Paeniglutamicibacter kerguelensis: one gene and its partner. The protein of the gene in region 2 interacts with the protein of the main gene of each other region in a pairwise test. Links are inferred from orthologs where the notes say so. Each region holds a gene or a part of one and is shown on either strand. Other genes may lie near its edges.

Region 1 (4,149 bases), 2.0 Mb from region 2 along the record:
TTGTAGACGCCCACCTTCATCGAGAGGTCCGCTACGCCACCGAGCTCCGATTCGCCAGCGCTCGGGACCGCATCCGTTTGGCTGGGTTCCGCCGATTTGGAGGGCTTGCCCGAAGCCTTCGGGCTCCCGGATTCCTTCGCCGAAGGCTTCTTGGACGCCGACTTGTCGGCCGAGGGCTCGGTGCTGCTTGCCGCCACGTTTGCCGGGGCCTTGCCACCCCCGTCATTCAGGAGCTTGGGCAATGCGGTGAAGGAAAACACTCCGACCAACAACGCAACGGCACCGAAGACCATCAGCCAACGGAGGCCCGGGCGCACGCCACCGGCAGATGCGGCAGCCGCCCAGCCATTGGCGCGGTGTGACCCACTGCGGTTGCTGAACTCTGGGACGCGATCAAATTCATCGCGCGGATAGTTGGTCATGCCCGTCCTCGGTGATGTGTCTAGCTTTGGGGGCACACGCGGATACATGAATGCAGACGCGGTTGAAGAACAAAACCTTCAACCTGCGTTGTACTCAAGCCTCTGATTCGACCTTTTTGGCCGAACGAGCGCGGTGCCTCGTCGTTCGTAGTCTACGCAATCGTTTGACCAGCGTGGGGTCATAAGCCAACGCGGCGTCCGTGTCGATCAGGGTGTTCAACAGCTGGTAGTAGTTGGTTGCGGATATGGAAAAGAGCTGCGAGATGGCCTGTTCCTTGGCTCCGGCGTACTTCCACCACTGCCGCTCCAGCGCAAGGATCCGCTGGGAACGCTCGTCCAATTCACTCGACTCATCAAGCTCGAACTCAAGCCCAAGTGCCTCGGTTGGCATCGCACACCCTCAACAATCCAGTTCTCCGCATGGTGAACCTCTACAAATTAGTTCAATGTAATTATTCTAACGCGGATCCGGTGCATGTCATTTGCTTCAAGGTGGCCCGATCCGGCCACAATGGCTGCTATGGACACCGGAGAACCAACACTCTTTGAGCTACCAGGCGAGCAACCCGACACCACCAGGTTCCCCTTCGACAGGGGTCTTGGCGATGCGGTTGCGGCTGGTCTCGTGGCCCCAGACTGGGCCGAGGCGTTGGCTCCGGTCGAAGGCAACCTCGTCGACATTGCCAAGGTCCTGGAGAAACGCCGGGGAGCCGGGGAGCACGTGCTTCCGGCGCCCTCGAACATCTTGCGCGCCTTCCAGCTGCCCCTCGCCGAGGCCCGCGTGCTGGTCATGGGGCAAGATCCATACCCCACGCCGGGGCATTCGGTGGGCTTGAGTTTCTCGACCCGGGCATCGGTGAACCCGCTCCCCCGGAGCCTCAAGAACATCTACACCGAGCTGCACACGGACATGGGAATTATCACGCCGACCCACGGAGACCTCTCGGCGTGGGCCGCCCAGGGAGTGGTGTTGCTGAACCGCGTGCTTTCGGTCGGGGCCGGCGCCGCAGGCTCCCATCGCGGCATCGGCTGGGAAGCCGTTACCGACACGGCCATCGCCGCACTTGCCGACCGCGGCGCCCCGCTGGTTGCGATCCTCTGGGGCAAGGACGCCCAGGCGCTGGGACCCCGGCTGGGCGAGACCCCGATCATTGCCTCGGCGCACCCGTCGCCGCTGTCGGCACGACGCGGGTTCTTTGGCTCACGGCCCTTCAGCCGAACCAACCAGCTGCTGGAAGCACAAGGGGCAACGCCCATTGACTGGTCGCTGCCCCCGGTAGTCCGCACGCGCTAACGGCGGCGGATGCCGCTGCGTTCCCCGCTGACGGCGCTGCCGGTGAACGGCCGCGCCAGGGTGTCCCCGAAGACCACGCCGCCGGCGATGGCCATCATGATGGTGAACGCCGTGAACATATCGACCACGGCCCCCGTCATGTCCTCGACGTCGAACACCAGGCCGTACATGGACCGGAAAATCATCAGGCCCGGCAGCAGGAACACGATGGCGGGGGCCGCAAGTACCAGCTGGGGCGCCCGCATCCGGTGTGCAACGATCCGGCCCGCCAAGCCGATGAACGTGGCGGCCACGGCCGGGGCCGTCCGGTCCCCCACGCCCAGTGCCTGGATGCCCAGCAGCACCAGATAGCCAAGCAGCGCTATGGCTCCGGTGGGAAGCAGGAGGGCGCGGCTGGTCTGTTCGGTCACGGCGCCCATCACGACGGCCGCCGCGACCAGGACAACAAGCAGCCACCCCGGGTAGGCGATCTTGTCGATGGTCCGCACGTCGAGCTCCGGCGCCCCGGCCAATTCGCCAATCACCAGGGCCGCCATGATGCCCGTCAGGATTGCCGCGTAACTGAGCCCCGCGGAGAAAAACCTGCCCGCGGCCGTCACGGGGAACCCGTTGATGGCATCCTGCAGCGCCGAAACGAACCGGGACGAGGGCAGCAGCAGCAAGATTCCGCCAGAAACCACCAGCGCCGGGTCGATCGGTGCATTCAAGGCATGGAACAGCACGGCAACGGCCGTGACCACAAAGGTGGATGCGGCGATGGAAAAGAAATCGGGGATGCGCCAACGCGAGGCGTACTTCGCGATCTGCCCGACCAAAAGCGATGAGGCGAATGCAATCGCGGCGCCCGCCAGGGATCCGCCGATGAAGACAACAAACGCTGCGGCGAATCCGCCGGCAGCGGCGGACACCATCCAGCGCGGGAAGGGCTTGGGCTGCCGGGAGATTTCGCGAAGCCGGTCCACCGACTGCTGGCGGGTGACACCGCCTGCGACAATGTCGGACACCAGCTGGTGCACGTAGGCCAGGCCGGCGAAGTTGTTGGTCCACGAGCGCACCACGCGCAGCATGGAATATGAATCTCCCTCCGGCGGGGAGAAGTTCAGGTGGATCGACTGGTTGGTGATGTCCACGTCGATGTGCCGCAAACCCAGGGCGGCAGTCACCGCAATGACGCTCGTCTCGACCTCCAGGGCGCCGGCCCCGTAGCGGAACATCGTTTCGGCCAGATCCAGCGCAAATTCCAGGGTCTTGCGTGCCGAAGCGTCCTGCGCCGAATTGACCTTCGGATTGGCATAGGGCGTGCCCCTGAGCCTGTCCACGATGCTGAACGCCTGGGTCGGCGGGGCGTCGGAGGCCAGCCAGCGGGAAATCATGCGCCTGGCCGTGGGGTTGGCCCGCGGAGGGAGGGCCGGGGCCCCGCTGGGAGTCACGCCGACCTGCCCCGTCTGGGCGTTCAGCTTGTCCTGCACCTCGGGAGGCAATTTTGCCGGCGGCTGGGATGCACTGGGCGTCGGACGCGGAGGTGTCGAGTGCTTCCCTCGCTCCGCCGCGCGCCTTCCGGGCGCTGCCGGGTTTCCCGGGGCCGGCGGCTGTTGCCGCGCCGCGGGCACGCTTGAATCAGCCGGTGCCAGCAGATTCATTTCCCGCGTCTGGACCCGCCTGATGCTCGCGACTTGGGGATTTGGGTCTTCACCGGAGGGCACTGTTTTGGCACCGTCCGGATCCTTGCCTGAAGACACGCTCACTCCTGTCGGTTGCGCCTTTTCACCCCCACCTTACAGCCGTATCTTGGGTATTTATTGAACACGTTTCCTGACTCACATTTTGCCCCGCGCACCAGGCTTCGCAGAGAGTCCCGGGAATATCCCCCGACCCACCCGCGTTGGGCAAAAATAGATGCAAATGTATTCAAATCACTGGAAGGCGAGCACTGCAACCATGAGTGAAAACCACACCCCGCGCCGGCAACTTGAAATCGGCGTTGAGACATTCGGAGACATCACCGAGGATTCCGGCGGCCACCTGCTGCACCCGGCCGAGGTCATTCGAAACGTTGTCGAGGAAGCCAAGGCCGCGGAAGCCGCGGGGCTGGACTTCTTCGGAGTCGGGGAACACCATCGCGACGACTACTCGGTGTCGGCACCCGAGGTCGTCCTGGGCGCCATCGCCGGCGTGACCAAGAACATCCGGCTGGGCTCCGCGGTCACGGTCCTGAGTTCCGACGATCCCGTGCGCGTCTACGAGCGCTTCGCTACGCTCGATGCGCTCTCCAACGGCCGTGCCGAGGTAATCCTGGGCCGCGGATCCTTCATCGAGTCGTTCCCTCTTTTCGGCTACGAACTTTCCGACTACGAGATCCTCTTTGAGGAGAAGCTCGCCCTCTTTGCCAAGCTCCGCAAGTCCGAGCCGGTGACATGGCAGGGGCAGACCAGG
Region 2 (5,268 bases):
CTCGTTGAACACGTCGCGGACGACCTTGATGGTCAGGTCCGGTTCGCCGTAGAGCAGTTCCGGGGCCAGCGTCTTGGTGGACGTCGAGGCGGCCTCGATGCCCTCCCACTGGGCGCGCAGGCGGTTGATGTCGTTCATCAACTCTTCCTCGGAGGCGCCCTCCGCCGCGGTGCGGACGATGACGCCCGCGTTTTCCGGCAGGTGGTCCTTGAGGATCTTCTTCAGGCGGTTGCGCTCGACATCGGGAAGCTTGCGGGAGATGCCGGTCATCGAGCCGCCCGGCACGTAGACCAGGTAGCGTCCCGGCAGGGAGATCTGGGAAGTCAGGCGGGCACCCTTGTGGCCCACCGGATCCTTGGTGACCTGCACCAGCACGGTGTCCCCGGACTTCAGGGCGTGTTCGATGCGGCGCGGCTGGCCGTCGAGGCCCGCGACATCCCAGTTGACCTCGCCGGCGTAGAGCACGGCGTTGCGGCCGCGTCCGATGTCAACGAAGGCGGCTTCCATGGAAGGCAGCACGTTCTGCACCTTGCCGATGTAGACGTTGCCGATCAGCGAATCCTGCTGGGTCTTGGAGACGAAGTGCTCGGCAAGGATGCCGTCCTCCAGGACGCCGATCTGGATGCGGTCCTCGCGCTGGCGCACGATCATCTGGCGGTCGACGGATTCGCGGCGTGCGAGGAACTCGGCCTCGGTGATCACCTGGCGGCGGCGGCCGGACTCGCGCGAATCGCGGCGGCGCTGGCGCTTGGCTTCCAAGCGGGTCGAACCCTTGACGGCGGTGACCTTGTTGGACATGACCGAATCCAGGGACGTGCGCGGTGCGCGCACGCGGGTGATCGTGTTGGGAGGATCGTCCTGTTCGCCACCGGCCAGTTCCAGGTCGGCCTCGCCGCGGCGGCGGCGGCGGCGGCGGCGCGAAACGACGGCGTCGCCATCGGTCTCGTCCTCGTCGGTCTCGGCACCCTCGGCGGCTTCGCCCTCGGTGCGGGTGCGGGAACGCGAACGGCGGTTGCGGCGGTTGCCGGCCGAATCCTCGTCTTCGTCCTCGTCGGCGGCGACGGGTGCGACCGCGGAAAGGTCGGGAGCCTGGAACAGCACGGAGAGTGCCATTTCCGGAATCGCGAACGGATCGGTGATGCCTGCGGATTCGGTTCCGCCGGTGGCCATGGCCTCCGCGGCGACGGCCTCGACGATGCTCGCGGCGACGGCAGGAACTTCGGCCGGAGCCTCGGCAACAACCTCGGCGGCGGGCGCCTTGGCCGAACGCGAGGAACGGGTCGGACGCTTGCGCGCCGTCTTGGCCGGTGCCTCTGCGGGGGCTTCTTCGGTTACTTCTGCGCTTGCTTCGACCGGGGCTTCAGCCACGACGACAACTTCTTCGGTTACTTCAACCACTGATGCTTCGACAACGGCAGTTTCAACCACCGGAACTTCGGCCACGGGAGCCGCAACGGCGGCTTCCTTGGCCGGGGTGCCGGCAGCGTCGCCGGCGGGTGCCGAGGCGCGGCGGGAACGTGAACGTGTCGGGCGCTTGGCCGGTGCCTTCGCTTCGGCCTTTTCCTCGACCTTGGCCGGGGCTTCGACGGCGGGCTCGGCTGCGGATGCCGCAACGGGGGCAGGCTCAATGAGGCCGACCGGGGCATCGGTGCTGGCGACCGGGCTGGTGACGGCCGAGGTGGCGCGGCGCGGGCCGCGCTTGGCCGGGGCCTTCTTCACGGGTGCGGCCGCCACCGGTGCGGCGGCCGGGGTCTCAACGGTTGGCGCTGCCGCGGGGGCCTCGGCCTTGGCGTTGGCGGCCGGGCGGCGGCGTGCCGCGGTGGTGCGGGCCGCTGCGGTGCGCGGCGCAACGTTGGCGCGGGTCTTGCTGGTGGGCGCCGCGGCCGCTTCATTGAGTTCGGCTAGGGTCATCGCACGGCGCACCGGGCGGGCCGGGACCGTGGGTTCGCTGGAGGTGTTGCGTGGGCGGCTGGTGCGGGTTCGTGCCTTGGGGGCCTGACCTGCCGCTTTTGATTCGTCGCGATTTGCTGCCATTTTAAAAGAGTGCTCCTCATGGATCGGCTGCTCCCACAGATAGCTCGCCGAGCCTTGGTTGGTTCGCAGTAACCGGGCCGGTGTGGCCGCGTGTCCTAGCGGAAGTCGTGTGCTCGTCTTGCAGGGTACGCCAACCATTGTGGGGCGCGGCATCCGGCAAAACCAACGGCGCTTTTCCAAACAAGCCGCTTTTTGTTGCGGCGACCAAATCGCGGTATTCGCTCAGACCTTCATATAGGCGGTCTCTACACAGCAGATGCATCGCAATCGGGCTTGAAAGCCTGTCGTTGGGTTGAAAGCAGACTGTGGATCCGCGAACAACCACTGCAATTGTCTCATACCGCGGAACTTCTATGGACCCACCTGCGCGATTCGACGCGTTCGGGCATGTCGCGCAGCCCGCGGACCCCTCCCCCGACCGCGTTGGCTACTCCGTCTTGACATGCGGTTTGCCGTGCTCCGGGGCCGTTGACACGGTTTCGAGCACTAGACTTCAAGCATCGGCACCGCATCGCCGGCGCCGCCGAACCACTGCAGGAAAACCAAGGGAGTTATTGATGAGCACGTCCCGAGCCGACGCGGACTCGACAAGCATCGACGAGGCAGGCCTTCCGGCATTGCGGCGGGCCAAGCCGTTCGGGTTCTTCCTGGTGCTCACCGCAGGCGTCGCCTGGATCGCCTCCGGCATCCTGGTGCTCGAGCGCCTGGCCCTGTACAAGAACCCGGACTACGTGACCAGCTGCGACTTCAACCCGTGGGTCTCCTGCGGCACCATCATGAAATCCAGCCAGGCCGCGCTCCTGGGCTTTCCGAACCCGTTCCTGGGCATCGTGGGCTTCGGCATCGTCATCACCATCGGCATGGCGCTGCTGGCCGGGGCCCGGTTTGCCCGCTGGTACTGGCTGGGGCTGCAGGCGGGCGTCACCTTGGCGATGGTCTTCATCATCTGGCTCTGGTCCCAGGCGCTGTACGAGATCAACGCGCTGTGCCTGTACTGCATGGTGGTGTGGGCGATGATGATCCCGATGTTCATGTTCACCACGGCCCGCAACGCGGCCCACGGCGTGATCCCGGCCCCCGCGGGCCTCAAGCGGTTCCTCGCCGAATGGACGTGGGTGCTGACCGTCGTGCTGCTGATCCTGGCGGCCGCGAGCGTCGTCCTTCGCTTCCCGCAGGCGTTCTTCGGTGGCTGACCCGCGGGCGCGCAGGCGGCGGCTGGCCGCGGGGCTGCTGGTTGTGCCGGTGGTTGTCCTGGGCCTCGGGGCCCGGTTCCTTGCCGCGGGGCCGGCGGCGGACCTCTCCGGGGGCGTGCTCTACGCGGTGCTCATCTATGTCCTGCTAGTGTTCCTGCGTCCGCGCGCCGCCGCCTGGTCCAACGCCGCGATCACCCTGGCCTTCTGCACGGCCATCGAGCTGCTGCAGATCACCTCGATCCCGGCAACGCTTGGCGCCGCCTTCCCGCCGATCCGGCTGGTGCTCGGGTCCACCTTTGTCCCGTTGGACCTGCTGGCCTACGCGATCGGCACGGCGCTGGCGTTCGGCATCGATTCGCTCATCGGATCGGTGCGGGCCGGCCGGGAGTGAACCCCGCCCGGCTCTGAAACCGGTCCGGACGGACCAAGGGCCCGGCACCGCTCCCCCGATGGGGGAAGGTGCCGGGCCCTTGGCGTTTGCCCTTTAGTCGTTGAACCGCTTAGGCGAACCAGATGCCGATTTCGCGGGTCGCGGACTCGACCGAGTCCGAACCGTGGACCAGGTTCTGCTGGACCTTCAGGCCCCAGTCGCGGCCCAGGTCGCCGCGGATGGTGCCCGGGGCGGCGGTGGTCGGGTCGGTGGTGCCGGCCAGCGAGCGGAAACCGGTGATGACGTTGTGGCCCTCGGCGATGACGGCCACGACCGGGCCGGAAAGCATGAACTCCACGAGCGGTTCGTAGAACGGCTTGCCCACGTGCTCCTCGTAGTGCGCCTCGAGCAGTTCGCGGGTCGCGTGGACCTGCTTGAGCTCGACGACGTCGTAGCCCTTGGCCTCGACGCGGGCGATGATCTGGCCGGTCAGCCGGCGCTTGACGCCGTCGGGCTTGATGAGGATGAGGGTGCGTTCAATGGTCATGAAGCTGCTCCTGTCACGTGTTTGTGGTGCGGAAAATGGTATTTGGTACTGATTCTACGGTTGTGCGCCGGCTACGGGGCGTCGGGCTCCGGGTTCGCGGCGTCCCACTTGGCCTGCTCCCGGGCCCGCCGGGCGGTCTCCACGTCCATCGAGTGCCCCTTGGTCACCGCGTACCACCAGGTGGCGGCGAACGCCAGGCCGATGACAAACATCTCCGGCATGAGGAAGCCGGTCAGGATGAAAACGACCTGCAGGGCCCAGCCAATGGCGTATCCCAGCGGTTTTTTCAGCAGGGCGCAGGTGAAGATGCAGGCCAGCGCCAGCACGGCGCCGGCGCCGAGCGCCAACACCGGGCTGACCGTCTCGCGGTTGAGCCCGGAGTAGGCCAGCGCGACGAAAAACGCCAGGAAGGCCTCCAGTGTGAGCACCGTTGAGGCGAACATCACACGCGTGGAGCGCGGCTTTTTCGGTTGGCCCGGGCGCCATTCACGCTGCGCCTTGGTCATTCGTGCCATGGCCTACGCGCCTCCCATCAGCATGCGGGTCTCCCCGATCAACGTGATCGACCCGGTGACGAGCACGCCGCCGCCGAAGTCCTCGGAGTCCTCCGCACGGCCGACGGCCCATTCCAGGGCGTCGTCGAGGCGCTCGGTGACAAAGAGGTCCTCCTCGTTGAAACCGGCCTCCAATGCCATTCCGGCCAGTTCGCCGGCGGGGATGGCGCGCGGGGAGTTGGACTGCGTGATGCAGACGTCCTCCACCAGGTCGATGTACTGTTCGCGCAGTTCGGCGAGCATCGCCGGGGCGTCCTTTTCGGCGAGGATGCCGATGACCAGCACCAGCTTGGAGAACCCGAAGGCCTCCTTGACGGCCTTGGCCGAGGCGCGGATGCCGTCCGGGTTGTGGCCGGCGTCAAGCAGCACGCTCGGGGCGGTGCGGATGACCTCCAGGCGCCCCGGGCTGGTGGCGGCGCCGAAGCCCTCCATGACCAGGTCGTGGTTCAGCTCCGTCTCGCCTCCCCCGATGAACGCCTCCACGGCGGCCAGCGCCACCGCGGCGTTCTGCGCCTGGTGTTCGCCGTGCAGCGGCAGCAGGATGCCCGGGTAGCGCCCGGCCAGCCCCTG

The links. Proteins that work in one complex are often made in the same cells at the same time.
Region 1: the proteins of ndk (region 2) and JOF47_RS00325 interact in binary tests that used the Escherichia coli proteins (3 or more experiments, as listed by UniProt). The link is inferred for Paeniglutamicibacter kerguelensis from one-to-one orthologs.

What each region holds. Positions count from the first base shown.
Region 1 is NZ_JAGIOF010000001.1:72,579-76,727, reverse strand. What follows is about bases 96-2,829. They hold JOF47_RS00325 (uracil-DNA glycosylase), read left to right. Parts: upstream 96-942; coding sequence 943-1,716; downstream 1,717-2,829. Other genes in these bases: JOF47_RS00320 (threonine/serine exporter family protein), read right to left, coding at 1,713-2,829; JOF47_RS00330 (DUF3263 domain-containing protein), read right to left, coding at 517-813; JOF47_RS00335 (LytR C-terminal domain-containing protein), read right to left, coding at 96-422. Outside these bases: more of JOF47_RS00335, read right to left, coding at 1-95; more of JOF47_RS00320, read right to left, coding at 2,830-3,455; JOF47_RS00315 (LLM class flavin-dependent oxidoreductase), read left to right, coding at 3,655-4,149. UniProt on the Escherichia coli protein: Excises uracil residues from the DNA which can arise as a result of misincorporation of dUMP residues by DNA polymerase or due to deamination of cytosine.
Region 2 is NZ_JAGIOF010000001.1:2,021,794-2,027,061, forward strand. What follows is about bases 2,437-5,268. They hold ndk (nucleoside-diphosphate kinase), read right to left. Parts: upstream 4,145-5,268; coding sequence 3,728-4,144; downstream 2,437-3,727. Other genes in these bases: JOF47_RS09185 (vitamin K epoxide reductase family protein), read left to right, coding at 2,592-3,227; JOF47_RS21900 (ribosomal maturation YjgA family protein), read left to right, coding at 3,220-3,618; JOF47_RS09200 (DUF4233 domain-containing protein), read right to left, coding at 4,216-4,659; JOF47_RS09205 (bifunctional folylpolyglutamate synthase/dihydrofolate synthase), read right to left, coding at 4,663-5,268. Also shown: JOF47_RS09180 (Rne/Rng family ribonuclease), read right to left, coding at 1-2,034. UniProt on the Escherichia coli protein: Major role in the synthesis of nucleoside triphosphates other than ATP. The ATP gamma phosphate is transferred to the NDP beta phosphate via a ping-pong mechanism, using a phosphorylated active-site intermediate.